4 regions of the Paenibacillus sp. FSL R7-0026 genome follow, and region 1 is predicted to be linked to each of the others. Evidence: a T-box and tRNA genes for the amino acid it is inferred to sense, from the RefSeq annotation. Region 1 holds a T-box; the other regions hold tRNA genes.
What was found. The T-box of region 1 lies ahead of leuS (leucine--tRNA ligase). A T-box ahead of a tRNA ligase gene usually reads a tRNA of that ligase, here a tRNA-Leu.
Positions count from the first base shown of each region.

Region 2: it encodes a tRNA-Leu, which carries the amino acid that the T-box ahead of leuS (leucine--tRNA ligase) is inferred to sense. The anticodon was not compared.
Region 3: it encodes a tRNA-Leu, which carries the amino acid that the T-box ahead of leuS (leucine--tRNA ligase) is inferred to sense. The anticodon was not compared.
Region 4: it encodes a tRNA-Leu, which carries the amino acid that the T-box ahead of leuS (leucine--tRNA ligase) is inferred to sense. The anticodon was not compared.

Region 1 covers NZ_JBBORG010000001.1:4,519,700-4,523,289, forward strand. The annotation lists gene leuS (leucine--tRNA ligase) at 1-2,332, opposite strand, end outside; T-box leader at 2,411-2,680, opposite strand; gene MKY44_RS19995 (phosphotransferase family protein) at 2,792-3,590, opposite strand, start outside.
Region 2 covers NZ_JBBORG010000001.1:5,442,775-5,446,364, forward strand. The annotation lists gene MKY44_RS23835 (helix-turn-helix domain-containing protein) at 1-146, shown strand, start outside; tRNA gene MKY44_RS23840 (tRNA-Asn) at 203-284, opposite strand; gene MKY44_RS23845 (class I SAM-dependent methyltransferase) at 542-1,468, opposite strand; tRNA gene MKY44_RS23850 (tRNA-Leu) at 1,652-1,730, opposite strand; tRNA gene MKY44_RS23855 (tRNA-Cys) at 1,737-1,810, opposite strand; tRNA gene MKY44_RS23860 (tRNA-Gly) at 1,817-1,891, opposite strand; tRNA gene MKY44_RS23865 (tRNA-Gln) at 1,896-1,970, opposite strand; tRNA gene MKY44_RS23870 (tRNA-His) at 1,993-2,065, opposite strand; tRNA gene MKY44_RS23875 (tRNA-Trp) at 2,095-2,168, opposite strand; tRNA gene MKY44_RS23880 (tRNA-Tyr) at 2,176-2,261, opposite strand; tRNA gene MKY44_RS23885 (tRNA-Thr) at 2,271-2,346, opposite strand; tRNA gene MKY44_RS23890 (tRNA-Phe) at 2,367-2,442, opposite strand; tRNA gene MKY44_RS23895 (tRNA-Asp) at 2,538-2,615, opposite strand; tRNA gene MKY44_RS23900 (tRNA-Met) at 2,643-2,716, opposite strand; tRNA gene MKY44_RS23905 (tRNA-Val) at 2,733-2,808, opposite strand; tRNA gene MKY44_RS23910 (tRNA-Glu) at 2,815-2,886, opposite strand; tRNA gene MKY44_RS23915 (tRNA-Ser) at 2,904-2,995, opposite strand; tRNA gene MKY44_RS23920 (tRNA-Asn) at 2,999-3,074, opposite strand; rRNA gene MKY44_RS23925 (23S ribosomal RNA) at 3,141-3,590, opposite strand, start outside.
Region 3 covers NZ_JBBORG010000001.1:322,498-326,087, forward strand. The annotation lists rRNA gene MKY44_RS01450 (23S ribosomal RNA) at 1-671, shown strand, start outside; rRNA gene rrf (5S ribosomal RNA) at 753-869, shown strand; tRNA gene MKY44_RS01460 (tRNA-Ile) at 908-981, shown strand; tRNA gene MKY44_RS01465 (tRNA-Ala) at 1,016-1,091, shown strand; tRNA gene MKY44_RS01470 (tRNA-Asn) at 1,093-1,168, shown strand; tRNA gene MKY44_RS01475 (tRNA-Glu) at 1,173-1,244, shown strand; tRNA gene MKY44_RS01480 (tRNA-Val) at 1,367-1,442, shown strand; tRNA gene MKY44_RS01485 (tRNA-Met) at 1,459-1,532, shown strand; tRNA gene MKY44_RS01490 (tRNA-Asp) at 1,558-1,635, shown strand; tRNA gene MKY44_RS01495 (tRNA-Phe) at 1,653-1,728, shown strand; tRNA gene MKY44_RS01500 (tRNA-Thr) at 1,749-1,824, shown strand; tRNA gene MKY44_RS01505 (tRNA-Tyr) at 1,834-1,919, shown strand; tRNA gene MKY44_RS01510 (tRNA-Lys) at 1,930-2,005, shown strand; tRNA gene MKY44_RS01515 (tRNA-Leu) at 2,012-2,092, shown strand; tRNA gene MKY44_RS01520 (tRNA-Gly) at 2,103-2,177, shown strand; tRNA gene MKY44_RS01525 (tRNA-Arg) at 2,185-2,261, shown strand; tRNA gene MKY44_RS01530 (tRNA-Leu) at 2,279-2,357, shown strand; tRNA gene MKY44_RS01535 (tRNA-Pro) at 2,365-2,438, shown strand; tRNA gene MKY44_RS01540 (tRNA-Gly) at 2,449-2,519, shown strand; gene iolD (3D-(3,5/4)-trihydroxycyclohexane-1,2-dione acylhydrolase (decyclizing)) at 2,911-3,590, shown strand, end outside.
Region 4 covers NZ_JBBORG010000001.1:359,763-363,352, forward strand. The annotation lists rRNA gene MKY44_RS01710 (23S ribosomal RNA) at 1-644, shown strand, start outside; rRNA gene rrf (5S ribosomal RNA) at 722-838, shown strand; tRNA gene MKY44_RS01720 (tRNA-Ile) at 898-971, shown strand; tRNA gene MKY44_RS01725 (tRNA-Ala) at 1,006-1,081, shown strand; tRNA gene MKY44_RS01730 (tRNA-Asn) at 1,083-1,158, shown strand; tRNA gene MKY44_RS01735 (tRNA-Ser) at 1,162-1,253, shown strand; tRNA gene MKY44_RS01740 (tRNA-Glu) at 1,271-1,342, shown strand; tRNA gene MKY44_RS01745 (tRNA-Val) at 1,349-1,424, shown strand; tRNA gene MKY44_RS01750 (tRNA-Met) at 1,441-1,514, shown strand; tRNA gene MKY44_RS01755 (tRNA-Asp) at 1,542-1,619, shown strand; tRNA gene MKY44_RS01760 (tRNA-Thr) at 1,643-1,718, shown strand; tRNA gene MKY44_RS01765 (tRNA-His) at 1,816-1,891, shown strand; tRNA gene MKY44_RS01770 (tRNA-Gln) at 1,903-1,977, shown strand; tRNA gene MKY44_RS01775 (tRNA-Lys) at 1,987-2,062, shown strand; tRNA gene MKY44_RS01780 (tRNA-Leu) at 2,072-2,158, shown strand; tRNA gene MKY44_RS01785 (tRNA-Gly) at 2,167-2,241, shown strand; tRNA gene MKY44_RS01790 (tRNA-Arg) at 2,248-2,324, shown strand; tRNA gene MKY44_RS01795 (tRNA-Pro) at 2,341-2,414, shown strand; tRNA gene MKY44_RS01800 (tRNA-Gly) at 2,427-2,497, shown strand; gene MKY44_RS01805 (short chain dehydrogenase) at 2,673-3,278, shown strand; gene MKY44_RS01810 (ABC transporter substrate-binding protein) at 3,503-3,590, opposite strand, start outside.

The sequences.
Region 1 (3,590 bases):
CCTGTGCATCCAGATCCTTCGCGATCGTAGCACGAGTTACAATTTTACCGTTTACCTGAACAACGATTTCTACTTCCGCATCCACTGTCATGGACTCATCATATTCAGGCCAAGCCACGTAAGAGATTCCACCTTCATGACCCAAACGACTCCACAGTTCCTCTGCCATATGTGGTGCCAGTGGTGACAACAGCTGCACAAATTTCTCCATCGCTTCACGAGGCAGTGTGTCCGCTTTGTATGCATCGTTGATGAAAATCATCAGCTGGCTGATGGATGTGTTGAAGCGCAGATGTTCCAGATCTTCCGTAACTTTTTTGATCGTTTTGTGAGCAGTCCGTTTGAACTCATCCGTTCCACCGTCCACCGTAATCTTGTCATTGATGGCTCCTGTGTCTTCATTAATGAAGAGACGCCATACACGTGACAGGAAGCGGTGCATGCCTTCAACCCCGTTTGCATTCCACGGTTTTGTCGCTTCCAATGGTCCCATGAACATCTCGTACAGACGCAATGTATCTGCACCGAATTCATTGACGATTTCATCCGGGTTAATGACATTACCACGGGATTTACTCATTTTCTCATTATTGGTACCCAGGATCATACCTTGGTTCACCAGTTTGTGGAAAGGCTCTTTGGTCTCCACAACACCCAGATCATACAGCACTTTGTGCCAGAAACGAGCGTACAGCAAGTGAAGCACCGCGTGCTCTGCTCCGCCAATGTACAGATCAACCGGCAGCCACTGTTGCTGTTTCTCCTTGGAGATCAGTTCCTTGTCATTGTGCGGATCGATAAAGCGCAGGTAATACCAGCAGCTACCCGCCCATTGTGGCATGGTGTTGGTCTCACGACGTGCCTTCATTCCCGTTTCCGGATCTACCGTATTCACCCACTCCGTAACATTCGCCAGTGGTGATTCTCCTGTACCCGAAGGTTTGATCTGGTCGATATCAGGCAGCAGCAGTGGAAGTTGATCCTCCGGTACTGTCTTCATCGTTCCGTCTTCCAGATGCAGAATCGGGATTGGCTCACCCCAGTAACGCTGACGGCTGAACAGCCAATCGCGCAGACGATAGGTTACTTTACCTTGTCCTTTACCGTTCTCTTCCAACCAAGCAATCATCTTGGCAACCGCTTCTTCATTATTCAGTCCGTTCAAGAAATCTGAATTCACATGCGCGCCATCACCCGAATACGCCTCTTGTGTAACGTCTCCACCTTGAATAACTTCGATGATATCCAGACCGAACTGCTTCGCAAATTCCCAGTCACGTGCATCATGACCCGGAACAGCCATAACCGCACCTGTACCGTAACCTGCAAGAACGTAATCAGCAATCCAGATCGGCAGTTTTGCACCATTAACGGGATTGATTGCATAAGCGCCAGTGAATACACCTGTTTTGTCTTTGGCCAAATCTGTACGTTCCAGATCACTCTTACGAGAAGCCTGCTCCTGATAAGCCTGAATAGCTTCACGTTGGTCATCGGTTGTAATTGCTTCTACCAATTCATGTTCCGGAGCAAGTACTGCAAAGCTCGCACCGAACAATGTGTCCGCACGGGTAGTGAACACCTTGATGACTTCCTCGCGACCCTCAATGGCAAATACAACTTCCGCACCTGTCGATTTACCGATCCAGTTGCGCTGCATATCCTTGATGCTTTCAGACCAATCCAGCTCTTCCAAGTCTTCCAACAGACGCTCTGCATACTCGGTAATTCTCAGAACCCATTGACGCATCGGTTTGCGTACAACCGGATGTCCTCCACGTTCACTCTTGCCATCAATAACCTCTTCATTAGCAAGTACCGTTCCAAGGGCTTCACACCAGTTAACTGCAACTTCATCCACATAAGCCAGACCTTTGTTGTACAGCTGAATAAAGATCCATTGTGTCCATTTATAGTATTCAGGGTCCGTTGTGCTGATCTCACGATCCCAGTCATAGGAGAAACCAAGCGATTTGATCTGGCGACGGAAATTGTCAATATTACGGAATGTAATATCTCGTGGATGTTCACCTGTATCCAGTGCATGCTGCTCAGCAGGCAGACCGAAAGCATCCCAACCCATTGGGTGCAATACATTGTAACCGCGCATACGTTTGTATCGGGAAACGATATCCGTTGCCGTATATCCTTCTGGATGGCCTACGTGCAGACCTGAACCGGATGGATAAGGGAACATATCCAGTGCATAAAATTTCGGTTTAGCAGGGTCCTCACCGGTTTTAAACGTTTTATTTGCATCCCAGTATTGCTGCCAACTTTTTTCCATGACTTGTGGCTGATAGCCGTGTTTCGGCTGGTTATTCTCACTCATCTATTGTTCCTCCTTCAGGTTATTCGCTTTAGCTTTAATTGCAACAAAAAAACCTCAGCATCCCGTAGCGTTTGCAGCGCTAGGGACGAGAGGTTGAATTCCCGTGGTACCACCCTAGTTAGCGGACGAACGTGCTTCGTCATCCACTCCCTTTGGACCTGTAACGGCGGTTAACCGATGCGGATTTCCATTCCTGAACCCAAGCTTTATACAAGCAGGTTAAACAGAATGGTGTAATCACCGCATTTCTCCAAGGCGAGTTCGCAAATCACTGTCAACCGGCTTGCACCAACCGCCGGCTCTCTGTTATGTACAGGAATTACTACTGATCCTTATCATCGAAATATGTATACAATATCGGGACCATTATATAAAAAAGCAAGCCCAAAGTCAATATTACACGTTATAATCGCTATCTTGAAGTCTACGCTTCGTACCGTTCATAACGCTGGTTTCTTTTCAAGATAAACGAAAACGCTCAATGCCTTCCTCCAGATTATGAATGGTCCAATTCACATGTTCCTGATTATCATATTGACGATAAGCGCACTCAATGCGCAGCACCAGATCAAAGTACAAGTCATAGAGACTTCTTCTTTTCAGCTCACTTTCAGTCGTAATCGCATGCCCATAGCCTTTCACAAAACCAGGCGTATAGTTAAAATGACTGAAATAATGCTCCATCAAAGGATCTGCCCACAGTGAACGTTCAAAATCAATAATCGCTGTGATGCGACCTTTATCTACTAACACATTGCCGTCCCACAGATCCCAACTCACAAGCACAGGTTCTTTTACATCGTCCAGCACATTCGATTTTTCTCCAATCAAGCGTCTCAATTCAGGATAATCTATTGAAAATGTAACCCCGGCTTCTTCCCCGTCGGTAAGAATATCCTTCATCAGATTCATAAATGCTTCTTTCCATGTGGAATATCGCTGTTTTTGCTCCGAGAAATATCCAAACTTCTCGCCCTTGATTTCATTAATTCGACGATTGTACCGACCGAGCTCGTGTTCAATGGCTTCCTGCTCTTCCGCAGAATATTGATCCTTGACCTGATTATAGGGTGTTCCAGACATGTACTCCATGATAAAATAACGCGCTGAAGCCATAGTTAACGAATCGTCATAAGCCAACACTTGGGGTACAGGAATATCCTGTAGCTCCGTGATGAGGCGTAGTGCCTCAACCTCAGCAATCATGAGATCCTGCTCACAGCGCATCAGATTTGTCGAAGCCGACGGTGCAATTTTG
Region 2 (3,590 bases), 920 kb from region 1:
GTGATCTAACCGTTAAAGATATCGCAGCACGACTTCGGTACAACAATCCGCAAAACTTTATCCGATCATTTCGTAAATGGGAAGGAATCACCCCTGGCCAGTACAGGGAGCGTAAGCAGAAAGCAGAAGTATCGAACAAAAATTAGACAAGGAGCACGATTGTAAGTCGTACTCCTTCAGCCAGCTCGGCCACCTATCCGTATGGCTCCCCGAACAGGGATAGGGCTCGGACCTGTGACAACTCGATTAACCGTGGAGTGCTCTACCAACTGAAATATCAGGGAATATGCTTCAGAGATCATTCTCTGAAAACGAGGGTCTGGTTCAAAGTGGTCGATGAATTAGTGGCTTCAAAAAAGAGGGAGCACATAACCTGCTCCCTTCACTTACACCTTCACTTCTGCAATCTTAACTTCATATGTTTCAACCGTTCATCTTTTGGCACAGCGTTGTGATGCTTCCTAGTGCCATCTTAGACGTTAGACTACATTGTCTCTGTCTCAATTCCTGATTATCAGTATACGTGCCAAGCTTATGCGATTTATTGCTTATCCTTAGTGCGAACTGTTTTCATATTTGGCTGTTCAAGTTGGATTAGAATTTTACCAAATCTTGCTCCACGTGAGAAGGTCACCGTACTATCCTTGTACGTATCGCTAATGTAATCCTCAGCCAATCTGAGGGAATCTTCATCCGATGGTAACTCATACGTATTAAGCCATTCTGGCAGCTTCTCGATAATCTCTTCCACCGGTACTTCAAATGAGTTAACTTCTCTCGTAATGATCATGGTGTATGAATAACCCTTCAAATACAGCAACTGTTGAATATATCCCATATCACCGGCCTTATATGAAGAAGTTACACCCAGTACATCCTTAAGTTCTTCCATTAGTGTGTGTTCCTTCTGTCCCGCCATAGTGCTTATATATACATACTTCCGGGCACAGTTGATCGCCATCTCAATCGTTTCCCAATCCGACATTGCTGGACACATGGATGCAAATGCAAAGTCATATTTCTTCTCCCAGCCTTTATCCTGAATGGAGATTTCCTCATATCGTTCGTTTACGATTTCGATATTGGATTCCAGAGCTGAAGGTATCGTCTCTTTCATAAGGGAGACAAGCAACTCAGAAGGCTCAACTGCGGTCACACTTGCCCCCTTTTCTGCAAAAGGAATGGTAAATATGCCTGAAGCGGCTCCAATGTCCAAAATGGATAACCCTGCGAATTCCACACCCTGGTTTTCAATCCAGCCCATAATGCGTTCAGAACGCTGCTTTCCTTCTTCAGTGAACGACTGTGCATGATAATCTCTTGCCCATCGCTCAAATACTTCTTCTGTATTAAATGGTGCGCTTTTCTTCTTATATTTTGAACTTCTCGGACCATTCTTCCATGCCTCTTCCCATACAGAAAGATCAAATAACAGATCGGTATCCGAAACATTTTTTCCATTAGTCACTCTACTTCACTCCTCCATATTAAAGACTTTACTTATCTACAATATACTGAATATAATTATACGTCAATCTTTATTAACGTCCATCTTCTCTTACTCTAGATTTTCTTACTGCACATAAATCATTTCATATGAAATAAAAATAGCCCTACACATTGCATAAGCAACATGTAGGGCTATTCAATATACCGGCGAGAGGACTCGAACCTCCACGGTTTCCCACTCGATTTTGAGTCGAGCGCGTCTGCCATTCCGCCACGCCGGCATATGCTGGAGGCGCCACCCAGATTCGAACTGGGGATAAAGCTTTTGCAGAGCTGTGCCTTACCACTTGGCTATGGCGCCATATTTTGGAGCGGACGACGGGAATCGAACCCGCGACCCTCGCCTTGGCAAGGCGATGCTCTACCGCTGAGCCACGTCCGCATAATGGCTGGGGATATAGGATTTGAACCTATGCATGACGGAGTCAAAGTCCGTTGCCTTACCGCTTGGCTAATCCCCAATAAAAAATGAAAAAACAAAGGGGCGATCGAGGGGAATTGAACCCCCGAATGCCGGATCCACAAACCGGTGCGTTAACCACTTCGCCACGATCGCCACAAAAGGTTATTTTCTAAAAAGTTAATTGGCAGGGGCAGCAGGAATTGAACCCACACCAACGGTTTTGGAGACCGTTGTTCTACCTTTAAACTATGCCCCTATAAAACTGGTGGAGGATGATGGATTCGAACCACCGAACCCGTACGGGAGCAGATTTACAGTCTGATGCGTTTGGCCACTTCGCTAATCCTCCAGGATTACATGGTGCCGGCGAGAGGACTTGAACCCCCAACCTACTGATTACAAGTCAGTTGCTCTACCAGTTGAGCTACACCGGCATATTAAATTATTTTAAAAATGGTGGCTCGGGACGGAATCGAACCGCCGACACGAGGATTTTCAGTCCTCTGCTCTACCGACTGAGCTACCGAGCCATAATAAAGTCTAATCTTAATTCCTTACACTTTATATAGGGCATCAGTGCCATACAGCAGATGTAGTGAACAGTTTGCCTCATGTAAAGATTAAATGGCGGAACCGACGGGATTCGAACCCGCGATCTCCTGCGTGACAGGCAGGCATGTTAGGCCAACTACACCACGGTTCCAGATCACTTTCTCAAAGGAAAGTATAATTGCGGGGGCAGGATTTGAACCTGCGGCCTTCGGGTTATGAGCCCGACGAGCTACCGGGCTGCTCCACCCCGCGTCGTTATAAAATTATATGGTGGAGGCTGAGGGGATCGAACCCCCGACCCTCTGCTTGTAAGGCAGATGCTCTCCCAGCTGAGCTAAGCCTCCATATTATGACCCGTAGGGGATTCGAACCCCTGTTACCTCCGTGAAAGGGAGGTGTCTTAACCCCTTGACCAACGGGCCTTGCTAAAAAAATTATCTGGCGGAGAGAGAGGGATTCGAACCCTCGAGACGCTTGTGACGCCTACACGATTTCCAATCGTGCTCCTTCGGCCAGCTCGGACACCTCTCCATATGGCTCCCCGAACAGGGCTCGAACCTGTGACAACTCGATTAACAGTCGAGTGCTCTACCAACTGAGCTATCAGGGAATATGCTTCAGAGATCGTTCTCTGAAAACTAGATTCGAAACGAAACATGCGAATTACAACTTGCTATTGGATAAGCCCTCGACCGATTAGTACTGGTCAGCTCCATGCATTGCTGCACTTCCACCCCCAGCCTATCTACCTCGTCGTCTTCAAGGGGTCTTACATACTGGGAAATCTCATCTTGAGGGGGGCTTCACGCTTAGATGCTTTCAGCGTTTATCCCGTCCGTACATAGCTACCCAGCGGTGCTCCTGGCGGAACAACTGGTACACCAGCGGTACGTCCATCCCGGTCCTCTCGTACTAAGGACAGCTCCTCTCAAATTTCCTACGCCCACGACAGATAGGGACCGAACTGTCTCACGACGTTCTGAACCCAGCTCGCGTACCGCTTTAATGGGCGAACAGCCCAACCCTTGGGACCTACTTCAGCCCCAGGATGCGATGAGCCGACATCGAGGTGCCAAACCTCCCCGTCGATGTGGACTCTTGGGGGAGATAAGCCTGTTATCCCCAG
Region 3 (3,590 bases), 4.2 Mb from region 1:
GGGGACAGTGTCAGGTGGGCAGTTTGACTGGGGCGGTCGCCTCCTAAAGAGTAACGGAGGCGCCCAAAGGTTCCCTCAGAATGGTTGGAAATCATTCGAAGAGTGCAAAGGCATAAGGGAGCTTGACTGCGAGACCTACAAGTCGAGCAGGGACGAAAGTCGGGCTTAGTGATCCGGTGGTACCGCATGGAAGGGCCATCGCTCAACGGATAAAAGCTACCCTGGGGATAACAGGCTTATCTCCCCCAAGAGTCCACATCGACGGGGAGGTTTGGCACCTCGATGTCGGCTCATCGCATCCTGGGGCTGAAGTAGGTCCCAAGGGTTGGGCTGTTCGCCCATTAAAGCGGTACGCGAGCTGGGTTCAGAACGTCGTGAGACAGTTCGGTCCCTATCTGTCGTGGGCGTAGGAAATTTGAGAGGAGCTGTCCTTAGTACGAGAGGACCGGGATGGACGTACCGCTGGTGTACCAGTTGTTCCGCCAGGAGCACCGCTGGGTAGCTATGTACGGACGGGATAAACGCTGAAAGCATCTAAGCGTGAAGCCCCCCTCAAGATGAGATTTCCCAGTATGTAAGACCCCTTGAAGACGACGAGGTAGATAGGCTGGGGGTGGAAGTGCAGCAATGCATGGAGCTGACCAGTACTAATCGGTCGAGGGCTTATCCAAATAGCAAGTGATAATTCGCATGTTTCGTTTCGAATCTAGTTTTCAGAGAACAACACTCTGAAATGTAAGCTAAGCTATGCGTTTGGTGGCGATGGCGGAGGGGTTCCACACGTACCCATCCCGAACACGACCGTTAAGCCCTCTAGCGCCGATGGTACTTGGACCGCAGGGTCCTGGGAGAGTAGGACGCCGCCAAGCGAAACCCCATTGGGGTATTTTTTTTCGAAAATTGATAAGGGCCCTTAGCTCAGTTGGTTAGAGCGCACCTCTGATAAGGGTGAGGCCGGTGGTTCGAGTCCACCAGGGCCCATAGCAAGACCAAAACAAGAAATACACCAGAGTATGGGGCCATAGCTCAGCTGGGAGAGCGCCTGCCTTGCAAGCAGGAGGTCAGCGGTTCGATCCCGCTTGGCTCCACCATTCCCTGATAGCTCAGTTGGTAGAGCACTCGACTGTTAATCGAGTTGTCACAGGTTCGAGCCCTGTTCGGGGAGCCAGTAAGGCCCGTTGGTCAAGGGGTTAAGACACCTCCCTTTCACGGAGGTAACAGGGGTTCGAATCCCCTACGGGTCATAGCAATACCTATTGCTTCAACAAGGGATGAGAATCCCAAAGGTTCGTCGGAGGATGAACTTCGTTAGCAACTGCTTCGCAGTCTCGAACGAAGTGAGAGTATCCCCTACGGGTCATATTATGGAGGCTTAGCTCAGCTGGGAGAGCATCTGCCTTACAAGCAGAGGGTCGGGGGTTCGATCCCCTCAGCCTCCACCATATAACTTTATAACGACGCGGGGTGGAGCAGCCCGGTAGCTCGTCGGGCTCATAACCCGAAGGCCGCAGGTTCAAATCCTGCCCCCGCAATTAGCTTTCCTTGAGAAAGTGATCTGGAACCGTGGTGTAGTTGGCCTAACATGCCTGCCTGTCACGCAGGAGATCGCGGGTTCGAATCCCGTCGGTTCCGCCATTTTTTTATTCTAGTAAGGCTCGGTAGCTCAGTCGGTAGAGCAGAGGACTGAAAATCCTCGTGTCGGCGGTTCGATTCCGTCCCGAGCCACCATTTATAACACCATGTAATACGCCGGTGTAGCTCAACTGGTAGAGCAACTGACTTGTAATCAGTAGGTTGGGGGTTCAAGTCCTCTCGCCGGCACCATGTAATCCTGGAGGATTAGCGAAGCGGCCAAACGCATCAGACTGTAAATCTGCTCCCGTACGGGTTCGGTGGTTCGAATCCATCATCCTCCACCAGTTTTTCTATGAGTCATTAGCTCAGTTGGTAGAGCACCTGACTTTTAATCAGGGTGTCGAAGGTTCGAGCCCTTCATGACTCACCATTATATGCGCGTGTGGCGGAATTGGCAGACGCACTAGACTTAGGATCTAGCGTCTTTGACGTGGGGGTTCAAGTCCCTCCACGCGCATCCTTTATTTGCGGAAGTGGCTCAGCGGTAGAGCATCGCCTTGCCAAGGCGAGGGTCGCGGGTTCGATTCCCGTCTTCCGCTCCAATATTTTGCGCCCTTAGCTCAGCTGGATAGAGCGTTTGACTACGAATCAAAAGGCCGGGAGTTCGAATCTCTCAGGGCGCGCCATTATAACTTCATATTTTGCCGGCGTGGCGGAATGGCAGACGCGCTCGACTCAAAATCGAGTGGGAAACCGTGGAGGTTCGAGTCCTCTCGCCGGTATAGATAACGGGATGTAGCTCAGCTTGGTAGAGCACCTGGTTTGGGACCAGGGGGTCGCATGTTCAAATCGTGTCATCCCGATTGTTGTTATGCGGGTGTAGTTCAATGGTAGAACTTTAGCCTTCCAAGCTAATAGCGTGGGTTCGATTCCCATCACCCGCTTATATATTGAAAAAGAAAGAGATGATATTCACCGTCTCTTTCTTTTTTTTCATTCACAGGCATATTGATCATGATTTTATACAAAGATCACGGATTATTTGGCTGATTATCATGTACCAGCATGTATCCCATCCTCACGATATATTCCCCCTCATTTAAATCTGTTCTTAGTCATTGTAGAAGTGTTCAAATAGAGAAGGTCTGACACATGTTCGAACACAAGAATATTTTTTCTTTATTACAATTTATAAAAACGCTTACAAAAATAGCTTGCGTAAATCATTAACCTGTAATACCATATCAATTAAGCGCTTAACCTTTAGGGGTAAGGCGCTTAAACTTAACGTAGATTAAGCGCTTAACCCGTAAAGGAAAGGACGGCGATCAATTCATGAAAACAATTCGACTGACGATGGCTCAGGCACTGCTTCGATACCTGGATCAGCAATATATCTCGGTTGACGGGGTGGAAACCAAGTTTGTGAAGGGAATCATCGGTATTTTTGGACATGGCAATGTAACAGGCATTGGAGAAGCGCTGGAGCGCAGTCCGGGAAGCCTGACGTATATGCAAGGCAAGAACGAACAAGGCATGGTGCATACGGCAGCGGCTTATGCCAAGCAGAAGAACCGTAGACAGATCTATGCATGTACAACATCTATTGGACCTGGTGCTTTGAATATGATCACAGCGGCAGCTACTGCAACAGTGAACCGGATTCCGGTTTTATTGCTTCCAGGAGATAACTTTGCTACACGGGAACCAGACCCGGTACTTCAGCAGTTGGAAGTGAGCAGTGATTATACAATCTCAGCCACTGATCCATTCAAAGCCGTCAGTAAATACTGGGATCGCATCGTTCGTCCTGAACAGTTGATGATTGCTGTTACACAGGCCATGCGTGTGCTAACTGATCCAGCAGAGACAGGAGCAGTAACGCTCGCACTGCCGCAGGATGTGCAGGCAGAGGCGTACGATTACCCGGAATCGTTCTTTGCCCGCAAAGTACATTATCTGGATCGTCGCCCCCCGGTACAGGCAGCCATTGAACGGGCAACGGAGCAGATTGC
Region 4 (3,590 bases), 4.2 Mb from region 1:
ACTGGGGCGGTCGCCTCCTAAAGAGTAACGGAGGCGCCCAAAGGTTCCCTCAGAATGGTTGGAAATCATTCGAAGAGTGCAAAGGCATAAGGGAGCTTGACTGCGAGACCTACAAGTCGAGCAGGGACGAAAGTCGGGCTTAGTGATCCGGTGGTACCGCATGGAAGGGCCATCGCTCAACGGATAAAAGCTACCCTGGGGATAACAGGCTTATCTCCCCCAAGAGTCCACATCGACGGGGAGGTTTGGCACCTCGATGTCGGCTCATCGCATCCTGGGGCTGAAGTAGGTCCCAAGGGTTGGGCTGTTCGCCCATTAAAGCGGTACGCGAGCTGGGTTCAGAACGTCGTGAGACAGTTCGGTCCCTATCTGTCGTGGGCGTAGGAAATTTGAGAGGAGCTGTCCTTAGTACGAGAGGACCGGGATGGACGTACCGCTGGTGTACCAGTTGTTCCGCCAGGAGCACCGCTGGGTAGCTATGTACGGACGGGATAAACGCTGAAAGCATCTAAGCGTGAAGCCCCCTCAAGATGAGATTTCCCAGTATGTAAGACCCCTTGAAGACGACGAGGTAGATAGGCTGGGGGTGGAAGTGCAGCAATGCATGGAGCTGACCAGTACTAATCGGTCGAGGGCTTATCCAAATATGCAAGTGATAATTCGCGTGTTTCGTTTCGAATCTAGTTTTCAGAGAACAACACTCTGAAATGTAAGCACCGCGTTTGGTGGCGATGGCGGAGGGGTTCCACACGTACCCATCCCGAACACGACCGTTAAGCCCTCTAGCGCCGATGGTACTTGGACCGCAGGGTCCTGGGAGAGTAGGACGCCGCCAAGCGATTTCCCTTTGGGGTATTTTTTTTGCCCCCCTTGCTAAGGAATAAGGGATATATATTAGGGCCCTTAGCTCAGTTGGTTAGAGCGCACCTCTGATAAGGGTGAGGCCGGTGGTTCGAGTCCACCAGGGCCCATAGCAAGACCACAACAATGAAATACACAGTGTATGGGGCCATAGCTCAGCTGGGAGAGCGCCTGCCTTGCAAGCAGGAGGTCAGCGGTTCGATCCCGCTTGGCTCCACCATTCCCTGATAGCTCAGTTGGTAGAGCACTCGACTGTTAATCGAGTTGTCACAGGTTCGAGCCCTGTTCGGGGAGCCATATGGAGAGGTGTCCGAGCTGGCCGAAGGAGCACGATTGGAAATCGTGTAGGCGTCACAAGCGTCTCGAGGGTTCGAATCCCTCTCTCTCCGCCAGATAATTTTTTTAGCAAGGCCCGTTGGTCAAGGGGTTAAGACACCTCCCTTTCACGGAGGTAACAGGGGTTCGAATCCCCTACGGGTCATAATATGGAGGCTTAGCTCAGCTGGGAGAGCATCTGCCTTACAAGCAGAGGGTCGGGGGTTCGATCCCCTCAGCCTCCACCATATAATTTTATAACGACGCGGGGTGGAGCAGCCCGGTAGCTCGTCGGGCTCATAACCCGAAGGCCGCAGGTTCAAATCCTGCCCCCGCAATTATACTTTCCTTTGAGAAAGTGATCTGGAACCGTGGTGTAGTTGGCCTAACATGCCTGCCTGTCACGCAGGAGATCGCGGGTTCGAATCCCGTCGGTTCCGCCATTTTTTAATTAAATATACACCGTGCCGGTGTAGCTCAACTGGTAGAGCAACTGACTTGTAATCAGTAGGTTGGGGGTTCAAGTCCTCTCGCCGGCACCATTTTTAGTATTTACATCTGAATTTGTGATAGAATGTATATTACAAGTAAAATTGTTAATACTAAGATTCTCTTAGTGGATGAATGGCTTACTCTATGGCGGTCGTGGCGAAGTGGTTAACGCACCGGTTTGTGGATCCGGCATTCGGGGGTTCAATTCCCCTCGATCGCCCCATGATTTTTTAATGGGGATTAGCCAAGCGGTAAGGCAACGGACTTTGACTCCGTCATGCATAGGTTCAAATCCTATATCCCCAGCCATTTCATTACGAGTCATTAGCTCAGTTGGTAGAGCACCTGACTTTTAATCAGGGTGTCGAAGGTTCGAGCCCTTCATGACTCACCATTATATTTTGCGGTCGTGGCGGAATTGGCAGACGCGCACGGTTCAGGTCCGTGTGGGCTAACCCCCGTGGAGGTTCGAGTCCTCTCGACCGCACCATATGTTTTGCGGAAGTGGCTCAGCGGTAGAGCATCGCCTTGCCAAGGCGAGGGTCGCGGGTTCGATTCCCGTCTTCCGCTCCAATATTTGCGCCCTTAGCTCAGCTGGATAGAGCGTTTGACTACGAATCAAAAGGCCGGGAGTTCGAATCTCTCAGGGCGCGCCATTATTCTCATAAGTATCGGGATGTAGCTCAGCTTGGTAGAGCACCTGGTTTGGGACCAGGGGGTCGCATGTTCAAATCGTGTCATCCCGATTTTTTTTATTTGCGGGTGTAGTTCAATGGTAGAACTTTAGCCTTCCAAGCTAATAGCGTGGGTTCGATTCCCATCACCCGCTTCCGAGTAACATATAGAAGAGTCTTTGCTTATAGCAAAGGCTTTTTTTGTGTTAAGTGTAATCTATTTATAATAGGGGCAATTGTCATTTGATTAAGGATGAAATCTTTGTTTAAATAAATAGAACAATTCGTATCTGATTAACCGTATTTATTTATAAAGGAGGACAAACAGTAATGAAAAGAGCTCTGGTGATTGGTGGAAACGGAACATTAGGTAAAGCCGTTGTTGCGAAACTGAGAGATTATTCCGTTGAGGTTATTACGGCAGGTAGACAATCCGGGGATGTTCAGGTGGATATGACATCGACAGAGAGTATTACTACCCTTTTTGAAACGGTGAGAAATATTGATTACGTCATTGTGGCGGCGGGTCAGACCCATTATGCGAAACTCGAAGAACTTACACCTGAGAACAATATGATTAGTGTGCAGGGTAAACTGCTTGGACAGGTCAATATCGTATTGATTGGACAGCACTATATTAACGACAAGGGGAGTTTCACGCTGGTCAGTGGCATTATACAAGACCACCCTATTGAGCAAGGTGCATCAAGTGCTCTGGTCAATGGGGCTATTGATTCGTTTGCCAAAGCGGCAGCGTTTGAGTTACCAAGAGGCATTCGTTTGAATTCGGTTAGTCCTAATCTGTTTGTAGAGTCGGCGGAAAAATATAGGGATTTCTTTATTGGATTTAATCCCGTACCTGTAGAGAAAGTGGCTAATACGTTTATCCAGAGTGCACTTGGGATTGAAACAGCCCAAAATTTTAAAATATATTAAAAGCTGGACAGTTATATATGATTTTGATGAATACCTATCCCTAATTAGTTGTAGGAAGAGAAGGGTGTACATGAAATGCATTTAAATGTTAAGCATGTAGAATGATTTTTCCTGAAACAGGACTGAATGAGGCCATATGGAATATTAAATATAAAGGAGATCCACCGAAAATACGGTGAATCTCCTTTTGTTTGTTGTGGATGAAATAGTCGGTATGTTTGGAATCAGGGAGCAGGTAGTCCAAGAACTTCGAGCATTTCATTGCGTTTGAGCGATTCGGCAATGGGGCCGTCAATGAGCCATTTCTTAGCA